DNA from 2 places in the Thermoanaerobacter brockii subsp. finnii Ako-1 genome. Region 1 is predicted to be linked to the other one. Evidence: riboswitches for the same ligand, from Rfam matches in the RefSeq annotation. Region 1 holds a riboswitch; the other holds the start of a gene.
What was found. A riboswitch is a leader RNA that binds a small molecule or an ion and turns the genes downstream of it on or off. The one in region 1 is predicted to bind FMN.
Positions count from the first base shown of each region.

Region 2: it holds a riboswitch for FMN, as region 1 does, so the genes downstream of both, THEBR_RS08885 (ECF transporter S component) here and ribD (bifunctional diaminohydroxyphosphoribosylaminopyrimidine deaminase/5-amino-6-(5-phosphoribosylamino)uracil reductase RibD) in region 1, are expected to answer to the same signal.

Region 1 is NC_014964.1:17,182-31,331, reverse strand. Features, by position in the region: gene lepB (signal peptidase I) at 2-532, opposite strand; gene THEBR_RS12190 (hypothetical protein) at 670-840, shown strand; gene THEBR_RS00125 (IS200/IS605 family accessory protein TnpB-related protein) at 1,148-2,533, shown strand; gene ytvI (sporulation integral membrane protein YtvI) at 2,681-3,745, shown strand; gene ribH (6,7-dimethyl-8-ribityllumazine synthase) at 3,763-4,227, opposite strand; gene THEBR_RS00110 (bifunctional 3,4-dihydroxy-2-butanone-4-phosphate synthase/GTP cyclohydrolase II) at 4,305-5,495, opposite strand; gene THEBR_RS00105 (riboflavin synthase) at 5,533-6,156, opposite strand; gene ribD (bifunctional diaminohydroxyphosphoribosylaminopyrimidine deaminase/5-amino-6-(5-phosphoribosylamino)uracil reductase RibD) at 6,167-7,249, opposite strand; FMN riboswitch at 7,333-7,447, opposite strand; gene ilvB (biosynthetic-type acetolactate synthase large subunit) at 7,445-9,109, opposite strand; gene ilvD (dihydroxy-acid dehydratase) at 9,106-10,776, opposite strand; gene leuB (3-isopropylmalate dehydrogenase) at 10,782-11,849, opposite strand; gene leuD (3-isopropylmalate dehydratase small subunit) at 11,852-12,334, opposite strand; gene leuC (3-isopropylmalate dehydratase large subunit) at 12,337-13,590, opposite strand; gene THEBR_RS00070 (2-isopropylmalate synthase) at 13,581-14,150, opposite strand, start outside.
Region 2 is NC_014964.1:1,771,149-1,788,363, forward strand. Features, by position in the region: gene THEBR_RS08845 (OmpA/MotB family protein) at 1-24, opposite strand, end outside; gene THEBR_RS08850 (flagellar motor protein) at 2-826, opposite strand; partial or broken gene THEBR_RS12700 (ABC-F family ATP-binding cassette domain-containing protein) at 952-2,845, shown strand; gene THEBR_RS08860 (D-2-hydroxyacid dehydrogenase) at 2,855-3,805, opposite strand; gene tsaD (tRNA (adenosine(37)-N6)-threonylcarbamoyltransferase complex transferase subunit TsaD) at 3,975-4,997, opposite strand; gene rimI (ribosomal protein S18-alanine N-acetyltransferase) at 5,011-5,457, opposite strand; gene tsaB (tRNA (adenosine(37)-N6)-threonylcarbamoyltransferase complex dimerization subunit type 1 TsaB) at 5,461-6,153, opposite strand; gene tsaE (tRNA (adenosine(37)-N6)-threonylcarbamoyltransferase complex ATPase subunit type 1 TsaE) at 6,150-6,611, opposite strand; gene THEBR_RS08885 (ECF transporter S component) at 6,711-7,295, opposite strand; FMN riboswitch at 7,387-7,505, opposite strand; gene arcC (carbamate kinase) at 7,589-8,530, opposite strand; gene argF (ornithine carbamoyltransferase) at 8,554-9,495, opposite strand; gene arcA (arginine deiminase) at 9,563-10,789, opposite strand; gene THEBR_RS08905 (amidohydrolase) at 11,122-12,273, opposite strand; gene THEBR_RS08910 (TVP38/TMEM64 family protein) at 12,399-13,079, opposite strand; gene THEBR_RS08915 (copper amine oxidase N-terminal domain-containing protein) at 13,285-14,016, opposite strand; gene THEBR_RS08920 (Tex family protein) at 14,102-16,240, opposite strand; one part of gene prfB (peptide chain release factor 2) at 16,295-17,215, opposite strand, start outside.

The sequences.
Region 1 (14,150 bases):
ACTATTTTCCAGACATAGAACCAATTCGATCAGGAGGCCAAATTCTAAAAACTATTTTGCCCAAAATTTGGTCTTTTGATACATACTTGTGCTGCCAAAATCTACTGTCCATAGACTCATTTCTATTATCACCTAACATAAAATAATGACCCGGTGGGACGACATATGGTCCAAAATTGCCTTTCATAGGTTCTTTTATATAGGGCTCCTTAACTACTTTTCCATTTCTTATTAACTGACCATTTTTTATTTCAATCACATCTCCACCAATGCCAATAACTCTTTTTACAAAATTAACTTTTGGGTCGTCAGGAAAGCGAAATACTACAATATCTCCTCGTTTTACAGGTTCAAACCTGTATATAAACTTGTTTACAATGAATTTATCATTTATTTGAATAGTATTTAACATTGAACCTGTGGGTACATCTACCAATTCAAAAACATAAGTCCTTATAAACAGTGCAATCAAAAAAGCAAGAGCTATAGTAAATATCCAGCTTAATATTTCCTTTTTTATGTTTTTGCTCATATTTTCTCTCCTCACTTAAAAGTACAGTGATATTATAGCATAAACTTCAAACAAATTCTAATTTTTTTATTTTGTATGCATATTTTTCTAATATATGTCAATAATAAAATTAAAGAATTATTTGGGAGAGATGTAAAATGAGAGAAATAGAATATCTTTTAGATTTGGCAGAAATAAAAGATACAGAGTACAAAAACTTGCTGGCTTTACTTTCTTTAATAGATTTATTAGTAGAAAAAGGAATTATAACGCGAAGGGAGCTCGCCCAAAAGTCAAAAGAAATAGCAAAAATAAAAACCGCCCTTTAAAAATCCGTTTCGGCGGATTTTTTATTTTTACAATAGACTTTCATTAATTCTCATATTATAATAAAGAGAAAGGAGGTATCAACAGTTGAAATAAAAAGTAAAAAACGGTATAGTTTTAATTAAGTGATGATAAGTGCTATTAAACATAAAAAGATTAAAACTATGCGATATAAACAAAATTACATTAATGAATCGAAGAAAAAGGAAGATTGACAATACTTGTTAGAACATCAAAAAGACAAAGGGGCAAAAAAACATGATAGTAATACAGGCTAAACTTATTTTCCTAACTTAACAAGACAAACAAATAGTGCTGGATTTAATGAGAAGATGGTCATCATGTATAAGATTTGCGTACAAAAGGCTTCTACAAGGCTATGATAGAAACACATTAAAAAGAGACCTTCAGGGAATTTTCAATTTAAACTCAAGATACGTAGATGACGCAATAATGAAAGCAAGAAGCGTATTAGAATCCTCCAAAGAATTAGGGAATAATCCAAAGAAAGTAATTTTTGGAGAGAAAGATTTATTTAAAAAACTTCAAAAACGCCATATAACTGGGAAAGAGTATCAAAAGCTAAAAACAAAATGGCAAGAGAAAAGAAAAGGAAATCTCTATTCAAGAGGAGATAAAAGCAAGAAAGGAAATCTCAACACAAGAATAGAAGTAAAAGAAAATGGCATTTTTTTAAGGATAAATGTGGGAAAAAGAAAATACATATATGCCAAAATAGAAGCAGGCTATAAAAAGAATAAGAGCAGAGAAGAACTCCTACAGGAAATCGCCGAATCAAACATACCTTACTCTGTAGAATTAAAACTCAAAAATGGCAGCATATACGCCTATTTTTCTATTGAAGAAGAATATCCAGAAACAAAAATAACAAAAGAAAAAGGGGTCATAGGAATAGATGTAAATGCATATCCAGACAACATATCATGGGCAGAGACAGATGAAAAAGGAAATCTAATAAGTTATGATAAGATACCAATGCCAGAGCTATCAAGTGGAAATAAAGACAAAAGAGAATACTTTAGATGGCAGTATGCCCATGAGATAGTAAAAATAGCAAAAGAAAAACGAAAAGCGATTGTGATTGAAGAATTGGACATAAAAGAAAAAGGAAAAAGAGGAGACTTTTCAGGAAGAAAATCAAGGAGAATAAGACATAACTTTAGCTACAAATCACTTCTTTCAAAAATAAAAACACTAGCAAAAAGAGAAGGGATAGAAGTAATAGAAGTCAATCCTTCTTACACCTCAATAATAGGGATGTTAAAATATGCACCACAGTATATGACAACAAAAGACATAGCAGCAGCCTATGTAATAGCAAGAAGAGGATTAGGCAAAGAAGAAAAGATACCGAATAACTATGTAAACTTCCTCAACACATTGACTGAAAAGGAATTAGAAGAGTTAAAAGAACATGTAAAATATACAGTCAAAAATAAGCATTTAAAGAAAAAGCATTTAATGGAAATAAACAAAGCAATAAAATTTATACAAAGCCTTGGGAGTGAGTCAGAAAGGGTGCTAAGACCTCTGTACGAAACAAGTTTTAGTACCTATGATTTCTGGCAAGTTCTCAAGGTAGCGGTGGTGACACCACTCTCCCCTGAGAAAGTACCAAGAGACTTCTCTGTCCTGAAGGAATTATTAATTCAGGGCAAGTGGGGAGACTCGTAAGGGCGCAAGTTCCTGCTTCTTGGGGCAGGGGCTATGGCTTTTCCAAAAACCGCCTGCTGGGGCTGGGAAAGCCTGAAGGGCGGACTACAAATACCCCAGCTGCCTAAACTGTCAGTTTTGTACAGTTTGGGTAACCAGGTTAAAACGGTGAATAATTTTCTATTGAGATACGGTGATATAATAAAAAAAACACTGCTCATTGTTGCTGTTTTTATTATATTTTACTTAATCATATTTAAAATTATTCCTTTCTTGATGCCATTTGTAGTGGCTTTACTTCTCGCTGTGATAATCGATCCTGGTGTAAATTTCTTAGAGAAAAAATTAAAGGTGCCGAGAGGATTAGCATCCTTTATTTTACTTTTGATATTAATAGGTGTGATAGGATCACTTATTGCAATATCAATAACACAACTTATATATGAACTAAGTTCTCTTGCGGAAATAAGCACAAATTATGCAAATACTATTAATGACATAATTTTAAATCTTGTTGACAGAATAAGAATGTATTACATATCATTGCCCCCAAATATTACATCCCTTATTGAAAGCAACATGCAGTCGATTTTAAACTATGTATCATTATTTGCAAAAAATCTTGCTACATGGCTTTTGAATTTTGCAACAAAATTGCCTAACTTTTTCTTTATGACTTTGATAACACTTGTTGCTACTTTTTTTATAAGCAAAGATAAACAGCTTATACTAGATTTTATAAAAAGGCAGATTCCATCTCATTGGGCACAGCATGCAAAAAGTATTCAGGTAAACCTTTTAAAGACATTTTTCGGATACCTTAGAGCAGTAGCAACAATAATGCTTATAACCTTTTTGGAAGTTTCCATAGGCCTTGCAATGATAGGTTTTGACTACCCATTTCTATTGGGTCTTCTTGTAACCATTGTAGATGCATTGCCCGTACTAGGTTCTGGTGCTGTCATGGTACCATGGGCGCTTTATAACATCATAATGAAAAACTACATGGTAGGGATATATCTTTTAATACTGTACGGCTTGGTGGTAGTTGTAAGACAAATTATAGAGCCTAAGATTGTAGGTCAGAGTATCGGACTTCATCCTCTTGTTACGCTTTTATCTATGTTTATAGGTGCAAAACTTTTCGGTGCTTTAGGACTTATAATAGGACCTGTATTTGTAGTAGTATTTAAAGCTCTCCAAAGAGCAGAAATTATCCCTCCTTGGAAATAAAATAAGGGCATTTGCCCTTATTTTATTTCCTCCATTAGATTTGCCATCTCTATTGCGGTAACGGCTGCCTCAAAACCTTTATTGCCACCTTTTGTTCCCGCCCTTACAATAGCTTGCTCAATTGTATCTGTGGTAAGAACACCAAATATAACTGGAACTTCTGTATCAAGAGATATTTTTGCAATACCTTTTGATACCTCATTTGCAACATAATCAAAATGGGGTGTCTCTCCTCTTATCACTGCTCCAAGTGCAATTACTGCATCATATCTTTTAGATTCAGCCATCTTTTTAGCTATAAGTGGTATTTCAAATGCTCCAGGTACCCACGCAATTTCAATGTCTTCATTTAAAGCACCATGCCTTTTTAGGGCATCAAGTGCCCCTTCGAGAAGTTTGTTCGTTATAAATTCATTGAATCTGCTTACCACAATTCCAAATTTCTTTCCTTCTGCTATAAGTTTTCCTTCATATATTTTCATAAACTATACACTCTCCTTATTAATATTCTTTCATTATATACTTAATAATTACATTTAATTCATTTTTTTGTAGCATTTTACACTTCCAAAATTAGATGTCCCATTCTTTCCTTTTTTGTTTTGAGGTATTTTTCATTATAATGATTTGGACAAATTTCTATAGAAACCCTTTCTACAACATCAAGACCATAGTCTGATAATTCCATAATTTTTTGCGGATTATTTGTCATAATCCTTATCTTTTTAACTCCTATATCTTTCAAAATCTGTGCAGCTATACTGTATTCTCTTAAATCGGGTGGAAAACCAAGCTTAATATTCGCTTCAACAGTATCAAGCCCTTGATCCTGCAGATGATACGCTTTAATCTTGTTTAAAAGTCCTATACCCCTTCCTTCCTGCCTCAGATAAACTAGTACTCCTCCTTCCTGTCCTATTCTTTCCATTGCCGCATGAAGCTGGTCACCACAGTCACATCTTAACGACCCCAAGATATCCCCTGTAAGACATTCAGAATGTATCCTCACAAGTACAGGTTCTTTATTTATATCTCCTTTAATCAAAGCTACATGCTGTTTCCTTGTTAATATTTCTTCATATCCAACAATTTCAAAATTCCCATACTTAGTTGGAAGTTTCGCCTGCGCTACCCTTCTCACAAGTATTTCATTTTTCATTCTGTACTTTATCAAATCTTCAATAGATATAATTCTCAATCCAAATTTTTTTGCAAACTCCAAAAGGTCAGGCAACCTTGCCATATTTCCATCGTCTTTTATGATTTCGCATATTACTCCAGCGGGTTTGAGTCCTGCAAGAACTGCAAGGTCTACAGCCGCTTCTGTATGCCCTGCTCTTACTAATACACCACCATCTTTGGCTCTTAAAGGAAAAATATGTCCCGGCTTTGTAAAATCTTCTGGTTTTGAATTATCATCTACTAATTTCTTCACCGTCAGTGCTCTTTCAAATGCAGAAATACCAGTGGTACATTCTTTATAATCTACAGATACAGTAAAAGCAGTTTCTTTATGGTCAGTGTTATTCTCAACCATTTGGTAAATGCCAAGCTCATTAAGTCTCTTTTCTGTCATCGGAACACATACAAGACCCCGTCCATATTTTATCATAAAATTAATGTGTTCTCCTGTAACTTTTTCTGCTGCCATAACTAAGTCGCCTTCATTTTCCCTATTTTCATCATCTACCACAATAATCATTTTCCCTTGCTTTATATCTTCTATTGCATCTTCTATCCTATCAAACATTGGTCTTTCCTCCTTAACTTAGAGAAGTCATCAACATCTATATAAATCCATTTTCTTTTAATAAATCTTTTATATCCTTTTTCCCTATTAGTTTTTCTACATACTTAGAAAGTATATCAACTTCGATATTTACACTATCTCCTACCCCTTTATAACCCAATGTGGTCTTAAGCATTGTATGTGGAATAACTGAAACAGTAAAATAATCATATCCATCCTCAACAACCGTTAAACTTATACCATCAACCGCAATACTTCCCTTACGGGCAATGTATTTTGTAAATTCTTTATTGATAGCTATCTTAAATATAAAAGCATTTTTTTCCTGCCTTTTGTCTATGATTTTTCCAACGCAATCTATATGACCAGTTACGATATGCCCACCCATTCTCCTTCCAACTTGAAGTGCTCTTTCAAGATTGACAATGCTTCCAATTTTTAAATCTTTTAAATTGCTTGCTCTCATGGTTTCAGGCATAACGTCAGCTGCAAAACTTTCGTTTGACATATTAGTAACAGTTAAACATACACCGTTAACTGCTATACTATCACCTATTTTTGTTCCCTCAAGGACTTTACTACATTTTATAACAATTTTTGTAAAAGTACCATGTATAATATTTTTAACAGTTCCTGTTTCTTCTATAATTCCAGTAAACATACGCCATAACCTACTTTCTTACATATGCTGTTATTAGTATATCATCATCTATTCTATCAATCTCCACATCTTTTAATTCTATTGAATTTCCTATATCCGAAAAGCCTATACCTTCTACAGGTGTTAAAGCATTTTTTCCTCCTATTATTCTAGGTGATATAAAAAACATAACTTTATCAACAATTCCCTCTTTAAGTGCAGACCAATTTAATGTCCCACCGCCTTCAATCAATACACTATCAATCCCCCTCTCTCCAAGTTTTATCATTAGCTCTTTTAAAGGTACTTTTCCATTGTCGTTCTTTAATATAATAACTTCAATATCCATATCTTCAAGCTTCTTTCTCACATTGTTTGGCATAAGTTCTGTTGTAGCAATTATCGTTTTTGCCGTTTTGTCTCTTATTACATTTGAGTCAAATGGAATTCTACCTCTACTATCCACAATAATCCTTACAGGACTTTTATACCCCTCCAACCTTGTTGTAAGCATTGGGTTATCCTTAATTACTGTATTTACCCCAACCATAATCGCGGATACACGTCCTCTTATTTTATGAGCAAATTTTCTTGATTTCTCATTTGTAATCCATTTAGAATTTCCATTATAACAAGCAATCTTACCATCAATACTCATAGCAGATTTTACTATCACAAATGGAAATTTTGTCGTAATATATTTAACAAATATTTCGTTGAGTTTCCTCGCTTTTTTCTCCATTATCCCCACATGTACTTCTATTCCCGCCTCTTTTAACCTTTTTATACCGTTCCCGCTAACTTTAGGATTTGGGTCTTCCATCGCTATATACACTCTCTTAATGCCAGATTTAATTATTTCTTCAACACAAGGAGGCGTTTTGCCATAATGGCTGCAAGGTTCAAGTGTTACAAACATAGTAGAACCTTTGACATCTTCAACTGCATTTTTTAATGCATTTACTTCAGCATGTGGCCCTCCAAAATATTCATGATAACCCTCACCTATTATTTTTCCATTTTTAACTATTACAGCACCCACAAGTGGATTAGGGTTTGTATGTCCCCATCCTTTTTCAGCCAGTGTTAAAGCCCTTTTCATATATTCTTCCAATTTAATCCCTCCTATACTAAAAAATCCTGAAGGTTAAACCTTCAGGGTTAAAAAACCCCAGAGAATATATCCCCTGGGGAATATTTCTCCTTCTCCCATCCAGACTTTAACTGTCGGCCTCGGAATTTCACCGAGTCTGCCAAAAGGCTCGCGGGCTATACCGCCGGTACGGAATTTCACCGATCCCCGAAGGTTTTATCCAATTGTATTTTCAACAGTTCCACCTGCAGGAATAAATGGAAGCACCATCTCGTCTTTATTTATAATACATTCTATCATAAAAGGTCTTTTTTCGCAATAGGCTTTTTTGAAGGCTTTTTCAAATTCTTCTTTTGTTGTAACTCTTATTCCTTCTACTCCAAAGTCGTTTGCGAGCTTAGCAAAATTCAAATTTGCGTTCAAATCTGTGTGGGAAAATCTCTTGTCATACAAAAGGTTTTGCCATTGTCTTACCATGCCTAAAGTTTGGTTATTGAGTAGTACTGTTATAACCGGAAGATTATACACAGCAGCTGTTTCTAAGGCATGTATATTCATTCTCAGACTTCCATCACCTGCAATGTTTACAACTCTTTTATCTGGCCTTCCTACTTGCGCTCCTATTGCAGCAGGAAGTCCAAAGCCCATTGCCCCTAATCCTCCTGAGGTGACAAAAGTCCTGGATTGTTTAAATTTATAAAACTGGGCAGCCCACATTTGATTTTGTCCCACCTCAGTGGCTATTATAAGGTCATCGTATGAAAGCTCTTGAATTTTTTCTACTATCCACTGAGGCCTTAAAACTTCATCGTTTTTGTATTTTAATCCGTGCTTTTCTTTTAAGAAAGAAATTTCCTCTAACCATTCCTTTCTTTCAATGAATGAAAGTTTATTCATTAAGAGTCTTAAAACTTCTTTTACTTTACCTATAATTGCTACATCTACTTCTACATTTTTCCCTAATTCTGCAGGGTCAATATCAATATGGATTATTTTAGCATTTGGTGCAAGTCCTCCTGCTTTGCCAGCAACTCTGTCGCTAAATCTCGTCCCTATCGCTATCACAAGGTCTGATTTATACACAGCCAAATTCGCAAATCTGCTTCCATGCATACCAATAAGACCTAATGACAAAGGATGGTCTTCTGGAAAAGCTCCCAATCCCATCAAAGAAGTAGCAACAGGTATATTGGTCTTCTCGGCAAATTCTACGAGTTCGTTTGATGCTTCTCCCCAAATCACTCCTCCTCCTGCAAAGATTACAGGTTTTTTACTTTGTAAAATAAGCTCTATAGCTTTGTCTAATTCTTTTTGCGAAACTACTCCATTGATATCGTTTTTTATATCAATACTATCTCCTATTCCCTTTACATATTCTATATCGGCGTTTTGTATATCTTTTGGAATATCTACTAATACAGGACCTGGTCTTCCACTCTTAGCAATTGCAAATGCCTGTCTTATAGTATCTGTTAATTTATCAGGAGACTTTACAATAAAGTTGTGTTTAGTTATAGGCATTGTAATACCTGTTATATCTACTTCTTGAAAAGCATCCTTTCCTATAAGATTTGTAGGCACCTGTCCTGTTATCGCCACAACAGGTACAGAATCCATATAAGCGTTGGCTATACCCGTAACAAGATTGGTAGAACCAGGGCCAGAGGTAGCAAAACAAACCCCTACTCTTCCAGTAACTCTTGCATAGCCATCTGCCATATGGGCTGCCATTTGCTCGTGAGTAGCTAAAATATGCCTTATATCAGAGTCATAAAGAGCATCATAAATGGGAATAACTGCCCCTCCTGGTATGCCAAATATAGTATCAACGCCCATCTCTTTTAAAACTTCTATAATTACTTGCGCTCCTTTTAACTTCATATACCTCCCCCCTTAAAAACTGCACCTGTATTTGCAGAAGTCACTTGTTCTGCATATCTTGCCATATAACCAGTTTTTATCTTTGGTTCAGGTCTTACCCATCTTTTCATTCTTTCTTTAATCTCCTCATCAGTTAATTTCACATTAATTTTTCTTGCGGGAATATCAATTTCAATAATATCCCCATCTTCAATAATCGCTATTTCTCCCCCTTCCATAGCCTCTGGAGATACATGTCCTATTGAAGCCCCTCTTGTTGCACCTGAAAACCTGCCGTCTGTTATAAGAGCGACATCTTTGTCAAGTCCCATACCTGCAAGGGCTGAAGTAGGACTTAACATTTCTCTCATTCCCGGCCCACCTTTTGGCCCTTCATACCTTATTACAACTACATCGCCTTTTTGTATTTTTCCTCCATATATTGCAGCTATGGCTTCTTCCTCAGAATTAAACACCTTTGCTGGCCCTTCGTGTCTTAACATCTCTTTTGCTACAGCAGATGCTTTTACAACAGCTCCTTCTCTTGCAATGTTCCCGTACAGTATCGCAAGACCTCCAGTACTGCTGTAAGGGTTGTCTATTGGCCTTATCACATCATGATTTAAAACTTTCGCGTCTTTTATATTCTCTCCTAATGTCTTTCCTGTAACTGTTAACGCTTCAGTATTTATAAGATTAGCTTTCGTCAGTTCTTTTAAAACAGCCGATACTCCCCCTGCAAAATACAAGTCCTCTATGTGGTATTTACCTGCAGGACTTAACTTACACAAATTAGGCACTCTCCCGCTTATATCGTTTATTTCATCAAGAGATATTTCTACCCCTGCCTCATGGGCTATAGCCTTTAAATGCAAAATTGTATTTGTGGAACCGCCTAAAGCCATGTCTAAACTAAAGGCGTTTATGAATGCCTCTTTTGTGATTATATAAGAAGGCTTAATTCCTCTCTCTACAAGCTCCATGATTTTTATTCCAGCTTGTTTTGCAAGTCTTATTCTTTCAGAATAAACCGCAGGAATTGTGCCATTTCCCGGAAGCCCTAATCCTAAAGCTTCTGTCAAGCAATTCATAGTATTTGCCGTAAACATTCCTGAACAGGACCCACAAGTAGGACAAGCATTAAGTTCTATTTTATAAAGGTCTTCCTCTGAGATTTTCCCTATTTTATGTGCTCCTACAGCTTCAAAGACGCTGCTTAAATCGCACACCTCTCCATTACACTTTCCTGCAAGCATTGGGCCTCCGCTTACAACTATTGCAGGAATATTTAGGCGTGCTGCTGCCATAAGCATTCCCGGCACTATTTTGTCGCAATTGGGAATCAGCACAAGCCCATCAAATCCGTGTGCTGTTGCCATAATTTCAATGCTATCTGCTATAAGTTCTCTGCTTCCCAGTGAATATTTCATACCTTTATGGTTCATGGCAATACCATCACAAACGCCGATAGTGGAAAATTCTATAGGCGTTCCTCCTGCCATTCTGATGCCTGCTTTTACAGCCTCAGCTATTTTATCAAGGTGAATATGTCCTGGTATAATTTCGTTTTTTGAATTTGCTACACCGATAATCGGCCTTTTTATTTCTTCATAAGTCAAGCCTAAAGCATATAAAAGTGACCTATGTGGCGCCTTTTCAACTCCCTTTTTTATGCTATCACTTACCAATATCCTCACCCCTTTATATACTCCACCACTTTATCTCCCATTTGTTGGGTATTTAAAATTATTCCTTTTCCTAAATCAAAAGTCCTATAACCTGCCTCTAAAACTTTATTTACTGCATCCTTTATGTCATTAGCAGCATCAAGTAGATTAAAAGAATATTCCAACATCATAGCAACTGACAGTATTGTAGCTAAAGGATTTGCCTTCTTTGTTCCAGCAATATCAGGAGCAGAACCGTGTATAGGTTCATAAAGTCCCACTTTATCTTCTCTTAAGCTAGCAGAAGGAAGCATACCTATAGAACCTGTAAGTTGGGAAGCCTCGTCACTTAAAATATCGCCAAACATATTGGAAGTAAGAATTACATCAAATTGAGAAGGATTTTTAATTAGTTGCATAGCACAGTTATCTACATACATATGGTTTAACTCAACATCAGGATATCTCTTACTTATTTCTTCTACCGTTTTTCTCCACAATCTTGAAGAATCTAAAATGTTTGCCTTGTCTACAGAAGTGACTTTCTTTTTCCTCTTTAAAGCCGCTTCAAAGGCAATAACCGCTATCCTTTCTATCTCTGAAGTCTGGTACACTTCTGTATCATAAGCCTTAAAGCCATAATCTATAGCAACTATTCCTCTTGGTCCAAAATAAATACCACCAGTAAGTTCTCTTACCACAAGAATATCTAAACCCTCTTGTAATAACTCGTTTTTTAAAGGAGAAGCTTCTTTTAAAGGAGGATAAAGAACAGCAGGTCTTAGATTTGCATAAACCCCTAGGCTTTTTCTTAAAGCCAGAAGACCCGCTTCTGGCCTTTTATCCCCCTCAAGGTCATCCCATTTAGGCCCCCCTACTGCTCCCAAAAGAACAGCATCACTAGAAAGACATGCATTTTTTGTCTCTTCCGGATAGGGAACGCCATATTTGTCTATAGCTTCTCCCCCAAAAGGATACTTTTTTACATCAAATTTAAGTTTGTACTTGTCTTCTATAGCAGACAAAACTTTTAACCCTTCTTCTATGACCTCAGGTCCAATTCCATCTCCAGGCAGCACTGCAATTTTAAACAATGTCACACCTTCTCTCTGACATAATTTATAAGTCCACCATATTTCATTATTTCTTTTATAAAGTCAGGAAAGGGTTGAGCTTTAAATTCTGTCCCTTTAGTTAAATTTTTTATAATTCCATTATCTGTATCAACCAAAACAATATCACCTTCTTCAATCCCATCTACTGCCTCTTTGCATTCTAATATCGGAAGCCCTATATTTATCGCATTTCTGAAAAAAATTCTTGCAAACGACTTAGCAATTATACAGGATATACCAGATGCTTTAATAGCGATTGGCGCGTGCTCTCTAGAAGAACCACTACCAAAATTTTCACCTACAACCAGTATATCTCCTTCTTGAACTTTGTTTTTAAACTCTTTGTCTAAATCTTCCATGCAATGCTGTGCCAATTCTTGTGGGTCTGATGTGTTTAAATACCTTGCTGGTATTATAACATCTGTATCTATATTGTCCCCGTATTTTATGGCTTTCCCCTGCATCATTATACCTCCTCTGGACTTACGATATATCCTGCAATAGCTGAAGCCGCCGCAACAGCTGGACTTGAAAGATACACTTCACTCTCAGGATGTCCCATTCTTCCTACAAAATTTCTATTAGTAGTAGCCAGTGCCCTTTCTCCTTTAGCCAAAATTCCCATATGTCCGCCAAGGCAAGGTCCACAAGTAGGAGTAGATACTGCCGCACCTGCTTTTATAAACTCTTCGATGTAACCTCTTTTAACACATTCTAAGTATATTTCCTGTGTTGCGGGAAAAATTAAAAGTCTTACATCAGGATGAACCTTTTTGCCTTTCAATATCTTATAAGCTATCTCCATGTCTGATATGCGTCCATTGGTACAAGAACCAATAACAACTTGGTCTATTTTTACTTTTCCAACCTCATCAATATTTCTGGTGTTTTCAGGCAAATGAGGAAATGCTACTTGAGGCCTTATCTCATCCAAACTTATCTCATAAACCTCACTGTACTCAGCATCTACATCCCTTTCAAATACCTTATACTCTCTTTTTGCTCTCCCTTTAACATATGCTTCGGTAATTTCGTCAAAATCGAAAATACCGTTTTTAGCCCCTGCTTCTATTGCCATATTGGCGATTGTGAATCTATCGTCCATTGACAAAGCTTTTATATTCCCTGTAAATTCCATAGATTTGTATAAAGCTCCGTCAACTCCTATTTTTCCGATTATATACAAGATAACATCTTTTCCGCTTACCCATTTTTGCAAATTGCCTTTTAACACAAATTTTATAGCTTCTGGCACTTTAAACCAAGCCTTGCCTGTCGCCATCGCTGCCGCCATGTCAGTGCTTCCAACTCCTGTAGAAAAACAAGTAAGAGCGCCATAGGTACAAGTATGAGAATCGGCACCTATGACAACATCCCCAGGAAGTACAAGTCCTTTTTCGGGTAAAAGTGCGTGCTCTATTCCCATTTGCCCTACTTCAAAGAAATTTACTATTCCATGTTTTTTTGCAAATTTTCTCATTATATTCACTTGCTCCGCCGATTTTATATCTTTATTAGGAACAAAATGATCAGGAACAAGGGCAATTTTTGTATTGTCAAAAACTCTATCAATGCCTATCTTTTCAAACTCCTTTATAGCAACAGGAGCAGTGACGTCATTGCCTAACACCATATCCACATCAACTTCAATTAACTCCCCTGGTTTTACTTCTCTACCAACTTTTGCTGACAATATCTTTTGTGTCAATGTTAAGCCCAAGCTTCTCCCTCCTTAAAACTCCTAAACTCTTCCAAAGTCTCTTCAACAACAAATCTTATATCCTCATCCACAATGACCTTTTTTCTGTCTGCCAAATCTTTAAACCTTCTAAAAGCATCACTTAATTCTCCTGGTGAAAGATTATTGTACCCCAATTGTCTGACTTTCAATTCAAAAGCATTTCTTCCTGAAAGCTTACCTAATGCAAAAGTATCTGGAATTATTCCAATGTCCTCTGGTTTCATTATTTCATAAGTAGCTCTGTTGTTTATAACTCCATGTTGGTGAATTCCCGCTTGATGTCTAAAAGCATTAGCACCTACAATTGCTTTATTAGGTTGGAGTTTAATTCCTGTAAGTTCGCTTACCAATTTGCTTGTATTGTATATCTCTTTAGTGTTTATTCCGTGAACAAGGCCAAAATAATCTTTTCTCGTATTTAATGCCATCACTACTTCTTCCATAGCTGCATTTCCTGCCCTTTCTCCTATTCCGTTTACAGTCACTTCTACCTGAGTTGCTCCGTTTTCTATGGCAGACAAAGAATTCGCTACAGCCAT
Region 2 (17,215 bases), 590 kb from region 1:
TTCATCTTCCTCCAACCTCTTCATTTAATTCTACACCACCTTTCTGAGGTGTATTTTTAAGCTGTGCCTGCGCGACAAATGTCATTAACTTTCTCTCTAATATCCTTGGATTTTCCCCAGCTTGCAGTGAAAGACTTCCTTCTAATATTAATTCTCTTTCAGTTGTTTTTACTTTAGCCCTATTTTTTAATTTTTGAGCAATAGGAAGGAAAAACACGTTTGCTAAAATGGCACCATACAGTGTAGTTATAAATGCTACCGCTACGGCAGGGCCTAATTTGTCCGGTTCAGTTAAATTACCCAACGCTTGAACAAGTCCCATAACTGTTCCTATAAGACCCATTGTAGGAGCATAACCACCCGCCGACTCAAAAATACCCGCTTCTTTTTTAGCTTCCATATCCTCTACGTATATCTTATTCTCCATAGTCGTTTTAATAAGTTCCATATCAGATCCGTCAACGACTAGTTCTAAGCACTCTTTCAAAATAGGATCAAATTTCTTTATCTCCTCAGATTCTATTTCGGATTCAAGGCTTAAAAGCCCTTCGCTTCTGGCTTTTTGAGCCAAATAAGTAAAATACTTTATTATCTCAAGATAATTATCCTTTTCATTTTTAAAAGCCCTTGCCAAAAGTCTCGGCACTTTTTTAATGTTATCCATAGAATAAGTAATTATAGTAGCCCCTATAGTACCCCCCAAAACTATTATAGCAGAAGGTACATCTATTAAAGAAGTAACAGTACCCCCCCCTAATGTAAATCCATAAATTATAGCCCCTACTGCAACAACTATACCTACTACTGTAGCTATATCCAAGTCCATCACCTTCCATTTATAAATACACTCATTAATTTTTATCGACACATATTTAAAAAAAGTTATAGTTTACTACACTTTTACAAAATAAATTTTTTTGATATATTTAATATGAACAGGAGGTTATATTTATGGCAATCATAACAGTAAGCAATGTGACAAAAAGTTACGGTATCGATATAATTCTACAAAATATTTCTTTTATAGTCAATGAAGGAGACAAAATAGGAGTAATTGGCGAAAATGGTGCTGGAAAATCCACTCTTTTTAACCTTTTAGCCGGTTTTACTGAAGCTGACAGTGGAACAATTTCAATTTCTACAAATAAAATTGGATATCTACAACAAAACACTGTAATTGATTCTGAAAAAAGTATATATGAGGAAGTAAAAACAGTTTTTGATGAAATATTCCAATTAGAAAAACAAATTAAATCTCTAGAGGAAAAAATCTCACAAACAAAAGATTCACATCTACTTGATAAACTTTTTTTAGAATATTCCTTTTTAACAGATAAGTATAAGGAATTAGATGGTTATTCTGTAGAAAGTAAAATAAGAGGTGTACTAAATGGATTAGGGTTTGATGTGTCGCAATTTGCTACACCTGTATCAACTTTAAGCGGCGGTCAAAAAACCCGTCTTATGCTGGCAAAAACTTTACTTTCTAATCCAGATGTCCTATTATTAGACGAACCTACCAATCACTTAGACATAAACTCAATAGAATGGCTAGAACAATATTTAAAATTTTATAATGGTACAATTTTAATTATATCCCATGATAGATATTTCTTAGATAAAATTGTCACTCGAATATTTGAGATAGAAAACACTAATCTATCAGTTTATGAAAGTAATTACACAGAATATTTAAAAAGAAAAAAATTAGATATGGAAGCAAAGTTAAAAGCTTATGAAGAACAGCAAAAAGAAATAAAAAGAATTAAATCAATTATACAGATTCAAAAAAACCGCAGAACGGAAAAATCGGTAAAGATGGCGGAAAGCAAGCAAAAACTATTAGAAAAAATGGAATTAATAGAAAAGCCAGTGATAAATAATAGGTCTATCAACTTGCGTTTTGATTTTGATTTGGAAAGCGGAAATGATGTATTGACAGTCAAAAATTTGTCCTTAAGTTTTGATAGGCAAATTTTCTCCAATGTATCTTTTGAAATAAAAAAAGGGGGAAAAAATTGCCCTTTTAGGCCCAAACGGCATAGGTAAAAGCTCTCTTTTAAAAATATTAGTGGGAGAAATCGACAATTTTGAAGGGGAAATTAAATTTGGCACAAACGTAATAACAGGTTATTACGAACAAGAATTTAAAAGTTTAAATGCTGAAAAAACAGTCATTGATGAAATATGGGATGAAAATCCATATCTTACTCAAACAGAAGTGAGGACACTATTAGCTTCTTTCCTTTTCAAAGAAGAAGATGTCTTTAAAACTATCTCTACACTAAGTGGTGGTGAAAAGGCAAGGCTTTCATTGCTAAAGCTCATCCTTTCAAAAGCGAATTTTCTACTTATGGATGAACCAACTAACCATTTAGATTTAAAAGCAAAAGAAGTATTAGAAGAAGCTTTGTTAGATTATACTGGAACTTTATTATTTGTCTCCCATGACAGATATTTTATAGACAAAATTGCTACAAAAGTGATGATTTTGACACCTCAAGGTGTAGAAGTATACTTAGGTAATTACAGCTATTATATAGAAAAGAAAAACCAGCTTAACGAAAAAAAAGAAGAAACAATCAAAAAAACAAAAACACAGATAAAAAACGAAAGGTATAAAGAAAGATTGGCTAAACTTAAGTTAAAGCAGCAAAAAGAATATCTAAAAAACCTTGAAAATTCAATTTATCAAGCTGAAGAAAGAATAAAATATTTGGAAGAAAAAATGTGTGATGCTAAAATTTATAAAACAGGAGAAATTGTAGAAATACAAAAAGAATACAATGCCCTTAAAAGTAAATTAGAACAAATGTATGAAGAATGGGAAAATTTAAGCGGGTAAAAACCCGCTTTAGTATCCTTTATCTAAATTCACAATATTTCTTAAAGTTCTTCCTTCTTTATAAGCATCCAAATTTTCTCTCAATATTTCCATCGCTCTTTGCATGTATAGAGGCGTAACCCCTGCAATGTGAGGAGTGATTATCACATTTTCCATATCCCACAAAGGGCTGTCTTCCCTTAAAGGCTCTTCTTCAAAAACATCTAATGCAGCCCCTTTTATAACCTTATTCTTAAGGGCATTTATAAGAGCTCTCTCATCCACTACTTTCCCTCTTCCAACATTTATAAAGTAACTGCTATTTTTCATCCTATTAAATACGTTTTCTCCTATCGAGTGATAAGTATCTTTAGTCAATGGAAGTATAGATATCACATAATCGGCAAGCGACAATACATCACAGTCTTCAATAGAAGTGTACATTTTTTCAACATATAAAGAAGGCTTGCCCGAACTTCTTATACCGTAGACCTTCATGCCAAACTCTCTCAAAAGCCTTGCAATTTCTTCACCTATGCTTCCTACTCCTATTATCAAAGCAGTCTTACCTGTAAGTTCTGAAACCCTAACAGACCTATCCCACACCTTTTTTATCTGATTTCTTAAAAAGGTATTTAAACTTCTTTCAAACATAAGCATATAACCTATAACCTGTTGTGAAATTTGATACTTGTGTACGTCTCTAGAATTAGTAACTAATACCTTCATTTTTTTAAGTTTTTCAAAGGGAAGAGTATCTGCTCCCGCACTCAAAAGATGGATCCATTTAAGGTTTGAAGCCTTATCCACAATATTGGGATGAAAGTCAGAATCAAAGCTTATGATAATCTCTGTGTCTTTTACATACTTTTCAGCCTCTTTCTCATTTTGAACGTAAAGAACCTTATATCCCTCCATTTGCTCTTTAATTTCTTTTATGTAATTGTCATTTAATTTTGTGAAAAGCAAAATATTTCTCATAATAACCCTCCTAAGCTTTAAAATTTTGATTTATTTTTAATATATTTTTATTCCATTTTATTACAGTAAATACAATGAAATATATTTAAGCACAATATCCACAAAGTTATCCACAGACCTTAAAAGGCAGTACATCATAAACTTCGACAGATTTCCACATTTTCAACAGTCAAATTCTTTCCCCAATCTTTAAGTAAGGAATGGCATTTAAATCCAAGCCAGATGTTTTCCCTTTTATAAAGTCATAATAGGCGGCAGCAGCTATCATTGCGCCATTGTCTGTACAATAAATTTTATCAGGATAATGGACTCTTATTCCAATTTTTTTTGCTTCTTCTTCTAATTGCTCTCTCAAAAAACTATTAGAAGCCACTCCTCCTGCTATAGAAATTTTGTCAATATTTTTCCTCTTTGCCGCATCAATTAATTTTTTTACCAACACCTCCACCACATTTCTTTGAAAACTAGCCGCCACATCGTAAATATTCACCTCTTCTCCTTTTTGCTTTTGCCTGTTTAAATAGTTTAAAACTGCTGTTTTAAGCCCACTAAAACTAAAATCAAAATTTCCTTCCTCCATAAAAGATTTAGGAAACTCAATAGCTTCCATATTCCCCAGCTTTGCAGCCCTTTCAATAGCAGGTCCTCCAGGATATCCCAAGCCCAAAGCTCTTGCCACTTTGTCAAAGGCTTCTCCTGCTGCATCGTCCATCGTCTGTCCCATTACTTCGTACTCTTCATAATTTTTTACAAAAACAATGTGGCTATGTCCACCGGAAGCCACAAGACAAATAAAAGGAGGAGCAAAATCACCCCCTAAGTAATTTGCAGCTATGTGGGCTTCTATATGATTTACTCCTACAAAAGGCTTATTTTTTGCATAGGCTAAAGCTTTACCATAAGACAAACCAACTAAAAGAGCACCTACTAATCCTGGTCCATATGTAGCCGCAATTACATCTACTTCATCAAGGCGTAGCTGGGCTTTTTCTAATGCTTCTGCCACTACGAAAGATATTACTTCAATATGCTTTCTTGAAGCTATTTCTGGCACTACCCCACCATATTTTTTGTGAATCTCTATTTGAGAATATATTACGTTCGACAATACTTCTTTGCCGTTTTTTACAACTCCTGCAGCTGTTTCATCGCAGGAAGATTCTATTCCTAAAATAATTATGTCTTTCTCCATTATTTCACCACCATCACAAGTCGTATTTCCACATTATAATTGCATCCTCATTATTATCTTGATAATAGCCTTTTCTTCTACCTAATTGTCTAAAGCCATATTTTGCATACAAATGTTGCGCTGTTATATTTGATTCTCTCACCTCTAATGTCATGGCAGTTATTCCATTTTTCTTAGCAAGGTCAATTAAACCTTCCATAATTTTACTTCCAATTCCTTTAGATCTGTATTCCGGATGAACTGCTATATTGGTTATATGACCTTCATCTACAACCACCCAAAATCCTCCATAACCCACAATTTTGTTGTCAACTTCCGCCACTATATACTTAGCACAGCTGTTCTTTGTAACTTCACTTATAAAAGCTTCTTTAGACCAAGGAGTGCTAAAACTTAGCTTTTCAATTTCCAAGACCTCCTCCACATCTTCTTTCCTCATAGGCCTTATAATAACATCCATTAATTAACTCCCCTCGCCACTTAAACGAATTTCAGCAGCCGATTTCCTTATATACATCGGCTTGAAATCAAAGTAACTAATCACTTCTCCTTTTTTTATCTTTTGAATAGCAAGCTCTCCTATGGAAGCTGCTCTTGCCATGTTATCTTTGTCCTTTGCAAATAAAGCTTTACCCCTTATCATCTCTTGTAATTTATCTTTATAGGAATAAACACCCTCTCCTACGAACAACACTTTGTCAGAATAATTGCTTACCAACTCCGTAATTTCCTCTAAAGAATACACCCCAGCATCTATTAAAACTTCAAAATTACCACCTCTTATCAGCATTCCATAAACATTTTCATTTAAAGCATCTATGACAGGGCATATTAATCCTTCAAATTCACTGACATTATATGCAAGAGCTAAAAGAGAAGATACTCCTACAATAGGTATGTTAAGAGCATGAGCCAAACCTTTTGCAGTGGCAGCACCAATTCTAAGCCCTGTAAAAGAGCCCGGTCCTTCTGAAACAGCCACATGAGTTATTTGATTTATCGGTACTTCACACTTTTTAAGTAGTTCATCTATCATAGGCATTAAAATTACTGAATGCCTTAGATAATTTATAGAGTATTCTCCTATTATCCCCTTTTCATCTACTAATGCAACAGTAGCAGTTTTAGAAGAAGAATCTATTGCCAAAATTTTCATTGCCCCATCTCCTTTAAAAGCTCCTCATATCGTCTCCCAAAATCTTTAAATAAAATAACTCTTTCATCTTCTTTTTCTCCTTTTTGAATTATCACTTCTAACCTTTCTTTCGGAAGTAAAGGTCCTAACCTTTCAGGCCATTCAATTGCACAAACTCCTTCGTCATAAAAATATTCCTCATAACCTATGTCATAAAGGGCTGTGTAATCATCTAACCTATATAAATCAAAATGATAGAGAGGAATCCTGCCTCTATGTTCATTGACTAAAGTAAAAGTCGGGCTGGTAATTGGCTCATTTATTTCTAACCCCTTTGCAATTCCCTTGGTAAAAACAGTTTTGCCACTCCCCAGCTCACCATATAAAAGAATTATATCTCCACTCCTTAACAGCCTTCCTAATTTTTCTCCTAAAGCAATGGTCTCATCTCTATTTTTGCAAATATAAGTCTTCTTCACCAATTCTCACCCCACTCGTTATAACTTTATTATATACTATCTTTTAACAAATTAAAAAGAAAAATAATCCCCAGCATGCGCTGAGGATTCTCAAAAAAATCAATGTTTCAAAACTGGTGAAAGCTTTTTATATATCAATAAAGTGATTAACGAAAGCATAATTCCTTTTAGCACATTGAAAGGAAAAATACCATATGCTATAAGGGTTCTCACATCCACTATGTTTTTATTTGCAGCCTTACTCATACCAATGATAGCATCCATAGGCCATCCCATAACTTTTTGGTACAAAGGCAGAAAAACATAATAATTCAAAAGTGAAGCAGTAAAAGCCATCACTACTGTAGCAATTGCCATAGATATAAGGGCATTTTTTCGCGTCTTATTGAATTGATATATTATGCCTGCTGTGTATACAAATATAGAACCCACAGAAAAATTTGCAATTTCTCCAATGCCACCCGATTGAGTTATAGTAGCATGGATTATGTTTTTAATAAGCTCGACCATTACACCATATAAAGGTCCCATAGCAAAAGAAGCAACTAATGCAGGTACGTCACTAAAATCCAGCTTTAAAAAGCCAGGGAATAGAGGTACCTGAAATTCCAAGTACATCAGTATAAAAGCTGTAGCAGAAAGAAATCCCACTTTTACTATGGCTTGTGTTTTGGTTTTTTCCACAATTCATCCCTCCAATTTTATTTACTAAAAAAATCCTGAAGATAAATCTTCAGGATTTTTGTGATTTATTTCACAAAAATAGGCACAAAAAGAAAATCTTCTCCCCTCCAGACTTTCACTGTCGGCTTTGGAATTTCACCAAATCGACCGCATGCGCGGCTCGCGGGCTATACCGCCGGTCGGGAATTTCACCCTGCCCCGAAGATTTACCTTCATCTTTTCAATTTTAACTTTATTCTCTCACTTTTATCTCTCTTTGTCAATAGTTTTTGTGAAAAATTTTTAATTTATTTTCATAAGCTTATAACTGTGCCTGCTTTTCCCTCTAAAGCTTCTAATGCTTTGCCTAAAGAAGTAATTATAGCTCGCCTTCCTACTTTTGACTTTGCAAACCTCACTGCTGCTTTAACTTTTGGAAACATACTGCCTGGTGCAAAATGGCCTTCTTCCATGTATTTTATTGCCTCTTCCACTGTCATTTTGTCAAGAAACTTTTGATTTGGCTTGTTGTAATTTATTGCTACCTTTTCAACAGCTGTAAGAATTAACAGCACATCTGCATCAATATCTTCTGCCAATTTTTCAGAAGCCAAATCCTTGTCTATTACGGCAGCTACTCCTTTTAAATTGCCATTTTCCTTAATAACAGGGATTCCTCCTCCCCCAACTGTTATTACTATTACCCCATTTTTTTCAAGTAACTTTATTGTATTAAGTTCTACAATTTCTTTGGGGTCAGGGGAGGGAACAACTCTTCTGTATCCTCTTCCACTGTCTTCCACCATTTCATAACCTTTTTCTTTTATTAAAACTTCAGCTTCCTCTTTTGTATAAAAAGGTCCTATCGGCTTTGTAGGTTTTTCAAAAGCAGGGTCATTTTTATCCACTACAACCTGTGTTATAATAGTTGCTACTTCTTTTCTGATATTTCTCTCCTTCAAAACTTCCCCCAATGCCTGTTGAATCATATATCCTATCATACCCTGGCTCTCTGCCCCACACACATCAAAAGGCATTGCAGGGACAACTTTTGATGCGACTTCATTTTGTATGACTATATTCCCCACCTGAGGACCATTGCCATGAGTAATTACAACAGAATACCCTTTTTCAATTATATCCACTAAATACCCCGCTGTCCTCTTCACTACTTCCATTTGAGCCTCTGCAGTAGGAGGCGTATTCACATCCTGCAGAGCGTTCCCTCCTAAGGCAATAACAACTTTTTCCCTCATAATGTCCTCCCCTGTAACCAATTTTAAAGCAGAGTAGCAATCATCACAGCTTTAATTGTATGTTTTCTATTTTCTGCTTGGTCCCACACTCTAGATTGTTTACCTTCTATAACATCAAAAGTAACTTCTTGTCCTTTTACTGCGGGCAGGCAATGCAAAAATATAGTATCTTCTCTTCCTGTCTTTTTCATCATTTCCTCATTCACTTGAAAAGGTCTCAAAAGAGCTTCCCTCTCTGTAGCCTTTGCTTCTTCTCCCATTGACGCCCACACATCGGTGTAAATAGCATCTGCACCTTCAAGGCCCTCTCCTGGCACACTAGTAAGTTCAAAAGTTCCTCCATTTTCAGCTGCCATTTGCCTGATTTCATCTATGAACTCCTGTGAAGGCCACAATTCTTTTGGAGAATTAATCACATAATGCATCCCCATCTTAGCGCAGCCTACCGCTAAAGTATTAGCCATGTTATTCCTTCCATCCCCTACAAATACAAGCTTTCTTCCTTTTAAATTCCCAAATTCTTCTTCTATTGTCATAAGGTCAGCCAAAACTTGAGTTGGATGATATTCGTCAGTTAAGCCATTGTACACAGGAACACCTGCATATTTTGCCAAAATTTCCACGGTTTCTTGTTTAAACCCTCTAAATTCTATTGCATCAAACATTCTTCCTAAAACTCTTGCAGTATCCTCTATTGATTCTTTAGCTCCCAACTGAATGTCATCTGTTGATAAAAATACTGGATGTCCTCCTTCTTCACCAAAGGCAGTTTCAAAAGCGCATCTCGTTCTTGTGGACCTCTTTTCAAAAATGAGAGCAATAGTCTTACCTAAAAATCTTTGATGTACAACCCCTGCTTTTCTCTCTGCTTTTACTTGTTTAGCAATGTCTAAAATATATGTTATTTCTTGAGGGGTGTAATCTTTTAAAGTTAATAAACTCCTGCCCTTTAAATTAAATGCCATAGTCATCCTCCTTTTAGTAATTTTACTTTATTAATTTTATATTATCTTACCCTATTAGTCAAAAGGTTTATATATCTTCTCTCTTTAAAGGCATCGACATACACCTTGGGCCACCGCGTCCCCTCACTAATTCAGAGCCTTCAATTTCAATAACTTTTATTCCATGATTTACTAAGGTGGTGTTGGTTATCTCATTTCTGTTATATGCCATTACAACTCCTGGAGCAATGGCCAAGGTATTCGTGCTGTCATTCCACTGTTCTCTTGCTCCTGTTATCTCGTCACCTCCTCCACTTTCAATTAAATTAACTTTATCAAGGCCCAATGAAGTCTCTAAAACTTTTGTAAAGTCTTCTTCTACCTTCACTCTAATTGTTCCCTTTTCTCCTCTTGTAATCCTATAAACCTTCAATTTTTCTTTTATACCAGGATATATTAAAAATTTGTCCACATCCACCATAGTAAAAACTGTATCAAGATGCATAAAAGTTCGTTTTTTTGGAATTTCTAAAGCGATTATCTCTTGTAACTCTTCTCCTCTCTCTAAAAGAGTAAGAGAAATTTCTTCAATTGCCTGTGGGGAGGTTCTTTCACTTATTCCAATAGCTATTACTTTTTTGCTGAGAACTAACACGTCTCCCCCCTCAATAGGATACTCTGAACGATAATCATACCACAATAGATTCTCCTGTACTTTTAAAGTCTTAGAATGCTTAAAAACATACTTAAGCAACATGGCTTCTCTCTTTCGAGCAGTTGTCTTCATACTGCTTATCATCACACCATTGCCAATGACCGCAGCAGGGTCTCTCATAAAATAGCAGTTTGGCAAAGGATTTATAAAAAATGGGGAATCCTTATAGACATAATCCACCAAAGATTGAGGCTCCACCTCATGCACTTCTTTTTTCAAAAGTCCTGCAATAGCGTAGTCCACTATTTCCTTGGGGGTTCTTTCCTTTAAAAAATTTGTAATTGTTTTCTTAACTTCTAAAGAAGTATTCATATATGAAACCAAATCATATATAAAAAACTCTTTTATTCCAGTATCCTGTAAAACCTCTTCCAATAAATCTTCTAAATAATAAACTGTCACTCCGTTTTCTTTTAAAGCTTGCGCAAATTTGTCGTGTTCCTCCTGAATCCTTTTAAGCCAGGGAATATCATCAAAAAGAAGCTCACTTAAAAACTCAGGGGTCAACCTTTCTAATTCTTTACCAGGCCTATGAAGGAGGACAGACTTTAATTTTCCAATCTCAGAATAGACTCGCAAGCAATTTGTGTTTTTCTCCAACTCTGTAACCCCCTCTGTCCCTTTTACTATACTACCTATCCATCAACTTTATACACCTATAGTATAAACCAATAAAATAACTTTTGCAATTTAACTCAGTAAATTAATGTAAACGTTTTGTATAAAAATAATTTAAAAAAATCTTTTGTTTGTAAAGTTTTAAATAATTATTCAAATATCCCAAGATAAAGTCTTAAAAATTCCCCAAATAAAACATGGCATGAATAAAAATAAATCATAGAATTTCAGACTGCATAAAAAATTTTTTAAAGTTATAAAAAATTATGAGGCTATTTATTCAGACTCCTCTAAATAAATAGCCCCATGACAGTTTATGCTTTATGTACTAATTTCCCATTAATAAATACATATTTTGTCCTTGTCTTCACTTCCAATGGATCTCCATCAAAGACTACAATATCAGCGTCTTTCCCTTTTTCAATGCTTCCCACCCTGTCGTCAACTCCTAAAATTTTCGCAGGGTTTATCGTGATAGCTTTTAAAGCCTCCATTTCATCCATACCATCCTTTACAGCTAAAGCAGCACATAGAGGCAAGTAATTGAGAGGTATTACAGGGTGGTCTGTCATTATCGCAACTGTAAGTCCTGCTTTTGAAAGAATACCTGCTGTCTTAAAGCTTAGATTTACAAGCTCAATCTTTGACCTTTCAGACAATGAAGGCCCCACAATAACTTTAGCATTTTCTTTCACCAATTCATCAACAATCAAATGGCCATCAGTACAATGGTCAATGGTTATATCTACATTAAATTCTTTTGCAATCCTTAAAGCGGTAAAAATATCATCTGCTCTATGAGCATGAGCTTTCAGCGGAATTTCTCTCTTTAATACTTTTACCAATGCTTCAAGGCCTAAGTCCCTTTCAGGCTTTTTGTCTTCCTCTGCATGCTCCATCTTTTCCATGTACTCCTGAGCTTTTATAAGCTCTTGCCTTAAAAGAGCCGCAACTGCCATTCTAGTTGAAGGCATTTTATGCTGCTCATGGTAAACGGATTTAGGATTTTCACCAAAAGCAACTTTTATCGCTGCTGGTTCTTTTACTATCATATCATCTATTCTTTTACCATAAGTTTTTATAATTGCAAACTGTCCTCCTATAACATTAGCACTGCCAGGACCTGTCGCAACTGTCGTAACCCCTGCTTGATAAGCCTCTTCAAAATATTTATCCATTGGATTTATTCCATCAATTGCCCTAAGTTGCGGAGTTATAGGGTCTGTCGCTTCATTTCCATCTGCTCCTTCAAATCCCATAGCATTTTCCCACATTCCAAGATGGCAATGAGCATCAATCAAACCAGGCATAACAGTTAAGCCTTGTACATCAATCACTTCTGCATCTAAAGGAGCAATTAAATCTTCTCCAACATCAACAATTTTTCCATTGTCAATGAGTACATCTCCTTTTTCATAAATTTTGCCGGCCATTGTCAGGATTTTCCCACCTTTTAATAAGTACATATAATTCCCCCCTGAATTCATTATATATTAACATTATAGCACAAAGAAACAATTTTATGAAATCATTAGCTTTACAAAACAAATTCGCTAAAATTTTCTGTCCAGCTACTCCAAATTTTACTTTTTTAAAGTTTTTTTAACTTTTCCATAATAATGTCTTTTTTATTAACTCCTATTAAAAATAATAATACTGCGATAATTGCGACAATTCCTGCCATAAAGTAATTTTTATTCCCCAAATTTGCCCCTATATAGGCAGAAAAAAATATGCCTGGAAGTCTCGCAAAAAGAGTAATGATGAAAAAATTGTAAAACTTAACCGGTGTAATTCCTGCAATGTAGGAAAGGGCATCTTTAGGCATTCCAGGTATAAAAAACAACAAAAAAAGAATAGTTTCTCCTTTAGGATTGTTTATAATATAATCAAACTTTTTAAGCTTTTCTTCTGAAACAATGCTTCTCACAAAATTATAGCCTAAAACCCTGGCAATCAGAAAACAAATTAGAGAACCTATTGTAATGCCTATTACAGAGTACAAAGTGCCTAAAAAAGCCCCGTAGAGGTATCCTCCTGCAATTTGCACTACTTCTCCTGGTATGACAAATACGATCACTTGAAGTATTTGAACTCCTATAAATACAATAATACCAAGTTTCCCAAAACTGTGTATCCACTCCCTAAATTTATCGGGACTGTTAATTAGTATAGTTAAATTCTTCCCAAAAGTCACCATAGCCACTATTAATGCAATGACAAAAATGACTATTAAAATTAAATTTAGTATGTTAGTTTTGTTAATTTTCATCCACCCACACCTCGGGCCAAAAGCACCAAAGATAAATCCAGCTTTACCTTTATTACCTCCAACCCATTTGGCTTTTGGCATTTTTCTCCCCCCGTTTTATTCAAAAATTACGGTCCTATGTTTATAATCCATTATAGAGTTAATATTTTGTTATGTCAATTACCCAGAAATTTTTAAAAGCCGGTAAATACCGGCTTATGTATAGTTAATCATTATTTTCGTTATCGCTTTGGCCTTGATTATCATTATTTGTATTAATATCCTGGTTTTCTTGAGAATTTTTCTTTTGTTCTTTTTTCTCTATTTTATTCTGATTTTTTTCTCTTTCTCTATCCTCATTTTTCACTTTTTCTACTTTCTTATCATGTTTTTCTCCTAACACTTCTGAGAAAAACTTAATAGGCACAAAAGTTGCATTCTCATTCATTTTCTTATCTATTGTAACTTCTACCCCATTTACTAAAGCTTTAGAGTCTCCTAAAGTATACTGTATTGTCTTATCACCTTTTATAACTGTGAGAGTTTTTGTATCAGGGTCCCAAGCTACTTTTGCATCCAATCCCCTTGCAATAGCCTTTACGGGAATTAGGGTATTATTTTCTTTTATCACTGGTTGCAAGTCAACTTTCTTGCCATCTTCAACATTTGGAGTTTCTTCTGAGTTTTCATCAACATTTTTATCTTCTTCTACAGCTTCTTCTTTACCTTCCTGTGATTGTTCCTTTACCGGTTCCTGAGCTTGTACCTGTTCTTGAGCCTCAAGTGTCGTCTGAATCTGGGCTTCTACTTTATTTTCTGTAGTTCCTTGTGCTGCAAGTTGAGTTTCTGCCTTTACTGCTACTTCACGCATCCACTTGACACCAGATTTAGCATACCCCGTTAAAATAGAGGAAAAAGCAAAAGCACCAATCACAGCAAAAATTAATATTTTTTTCATATGCACTCTCCCTCCTTTGTTCAACTTTCACTATATATTTCGGAAGGAAATATAAATTTTTAGAGAGTAGCAGTAAAAAATTTTTTTATTTCATTGAAAGAGAAATTCTATTTCTCTCAATATCAACACTTAAAACTCTAACTTTTACAATGTCTCCCACTGAAACCACATCAAGAGGATGTTTTATGTAATTTTGAGACATCTCAGAAATGTGAACAAGCCCATCAGTGTGAACACCTATATCTACAAAGCAGCCAAAATCAGTGACATTCCTAACTGTTCCCATAAGTTCCATGCCTGGTTTTAGCTCATTTATAGTCATTACATCAGACCTTAAAATGGGCTTGGGTAAGTCTTCTCTTGGGTCTCTTCCAGGTTTTTTAAGCTCTGAAACTATGTCATAAAGTGTAGGAAGTCCTATATCGTATTCCTCTGAAATCTTCTCTAATCCGTATTCTTCTAAAGAATTAGCAAAGTCTTTTAACTTTTTTCTATCTAGTTTTTCTTTCTCATATCTAAATTTTCTCAAAAGCTTTTCTAAGGTTTCGTAACGCTCTGGGTGAACTGCTGTTGAGTCAAAGATATTGTCACCGTCCAAAATTCTCAAAAAACCCGCACATTGTGTAAAAGTAGTATCTCCTAATCTTTTTACATTTTTAAGCTGCTCCCTATTTGTAAACTTGCCTATTTGGTTTCGATATTCAACAATATTCTTGGCAATAGCAGCATTTATCCCTGAAACGTATTTTAAAAGAGATACTGATGCAGTGTTTAAATCAACACCTACGCTGTTTACACAATCTTCTACAACACCGTTTAAAGCATCTCCCAGTTTTTTCTGGTCTACATCGTGTTGATACTGTCCTACCCCGATGGACTTTGGATCAATTTTTACAAGCTCTGCCAATGGGTCTTGAAGCCTTCGCGCCAGTGAGATAGCTCCTCTTAAACTTACGTTTATATCAGGAAATTCCTCTGTACCTATTTGAGAAGCAGAATAGACTGATGCCCCTGCTTCATTCACTATCACATACTTTACCTCTCTTGAAAGTTCTTTTATAAGCTCTGCTATAAACATTTCACTCTCTCTTGAAGCAGTTCCATTTCCCAAAGCAATTAAAGTGACATTGTATTTTTCTATTAGCTCTTTTAAAACCTTTTTAGAATTTTCAAAATCATTTTGAGGAGGAGTAGGATATACTGTAGCAGTGTCCAAAAGTTTTCCCGTTTCATCTACAACAGCAATTTTACATCCTGTCCTATAGGCTGGGTCAAATCCCATGACAACATGTCCTTTTATTGGGGGTTGAAGTAAAAGGCTTTTTAGATTTTCTTTAAAAACTATTATTGCCTTTTCTTCTGCTTTTTCCGTAAGAGTATTCCTTATTTCCCTCTCTATTGAAGGAGCAATAAGCCTTTTATAGGAATCTTCAATTGCTTTCTTGTAATACTCTGCAAATATTGAAGCTTTATTTACTTTTGATTCTATAAGCCTATTTATTATCCTTTCACTATCTATCTCAATTTTTACAGATATGTATTTTTCCCTTTCTGCCCTATTTATCGCCAGTATTCTATGAGGCGGTATTGTCTTTACAGCTTCTTTATAGTCATAATACATCTCATAGGGAGACCTTTCTTGTTTTAACGCTTGTGTCACTATAATTCCGTTATTCCATGTAAAACTTCTTATGTATTTTCTTATATCAGCGTCATCAGATATATCCTCTGCAATTATATCCATTGCTCCTTGGTATGCTTCTTCAACTGTTGGAACATTTTCATTAAGATAAGGCTTTGCGTATTCCTTTACATCCCCATCTATTACTTCATTTGAAGAAATAACCTTTGCAAGAGGCTCCAAGCCTTTTTCTTTCGCAATGGTCGCCCTTGTCCTTCTTTTTGGCCTAAAAGGCCTGTATATGTCCTCCACCTCTTGTAAAGTTGTAGCATTTTCTATTTTTGCTTTTATCTCCTCTGTCAGTTTTCCCTGTTCATCAATTAACCTTATAGTATCCTGTTTCTTCTCTTCAAGGTTTCTCAAATATGTAAGTCGGTCATAAAAATTTCTTAAAACCTCATCTGACAAGCTTCCTGTTGCTTCTTTCCTGTACCTTGCAATAAAAGGAATTGTATTCCCTTCATCAATAAGCTTTATTGTATTTTCCACTTGAAAGTCTTTTAATCCAAATTCTTTCTTTAATATATCTTTTATCCTATTCATGACTTACTCCTTTCTCTTAGGAAATACATAGATTAAATTTAAAGGGATACCTTTTTAAGATATCCCTTGTGATTTTTGCTTTAGATAAGCGTTTATAAATCCATCTATTTCCCCATCCATCACTGCCTGAACATTTCCCACTTCATAATTTGTCCTGTGGTCTTTAACAAGGGTATAAGGCTGGAAGACATACGACCTTATTTGGTTGCCCCATGCCGCCTCTCTGTGCTCTCCTTTTAAGTCTTCGATTTTTTCTTTCTTCTCTTTCATCATGAGGTCCAAAAGTTTAGCTTTAAGCATTTTCATGGCAGTTTCTCTGTTTTGAATCTGAGACCTTTCACTTTGACAGGAAACCACTATGCCTGTTGGAAGGTGAGTAATCCTTACAGCAGACTCCGTCTTATTTACATACTGTCCTCCCGCACCCGAAGCCCTATAAGTGTCAATTTTTAAATCCTCAGGCCTTATTTCCACTTCAATATCATTTTCTAATTCAGGAAGTACTTCCACAAGTGCAAATGAAGTATGCCTTCTACCTGCCGCATCAAAAGGAGATATCCTCACAAGGCGGTGAACACCCGCCTCTGATTTAAGATATCCATAGGCAAAAGGCCCTTTTATCATAAGAGTGACACTTTTTATTCCTGCTTCTTCTCCTTGCAAATAGTCAAGGGTTTCTACTTCAAAACCTTTGTCATTAGCCCATCTTGTATACATGCGAAGTAACATCTCCGCCCAGTCTTGAGCCTCTGTACCACCTGAGCCTGCATGAATAGAAAGTATGGCATTGTTTTTATCATAGGGGCCATTTAATAGGGTTTTTATCTTTAAATCCTCTAACTTTTTCTTGAGCTCTTTGTATTCCTTGTCTACTTCATCAGTTATCGACTCATCCCCTTCTTCTAAACCCAATTCAATAAGTGTACTTAAGTCTTCCCATTTTGACACAAGAGAATTGTACTCTTCTAAAAGTTC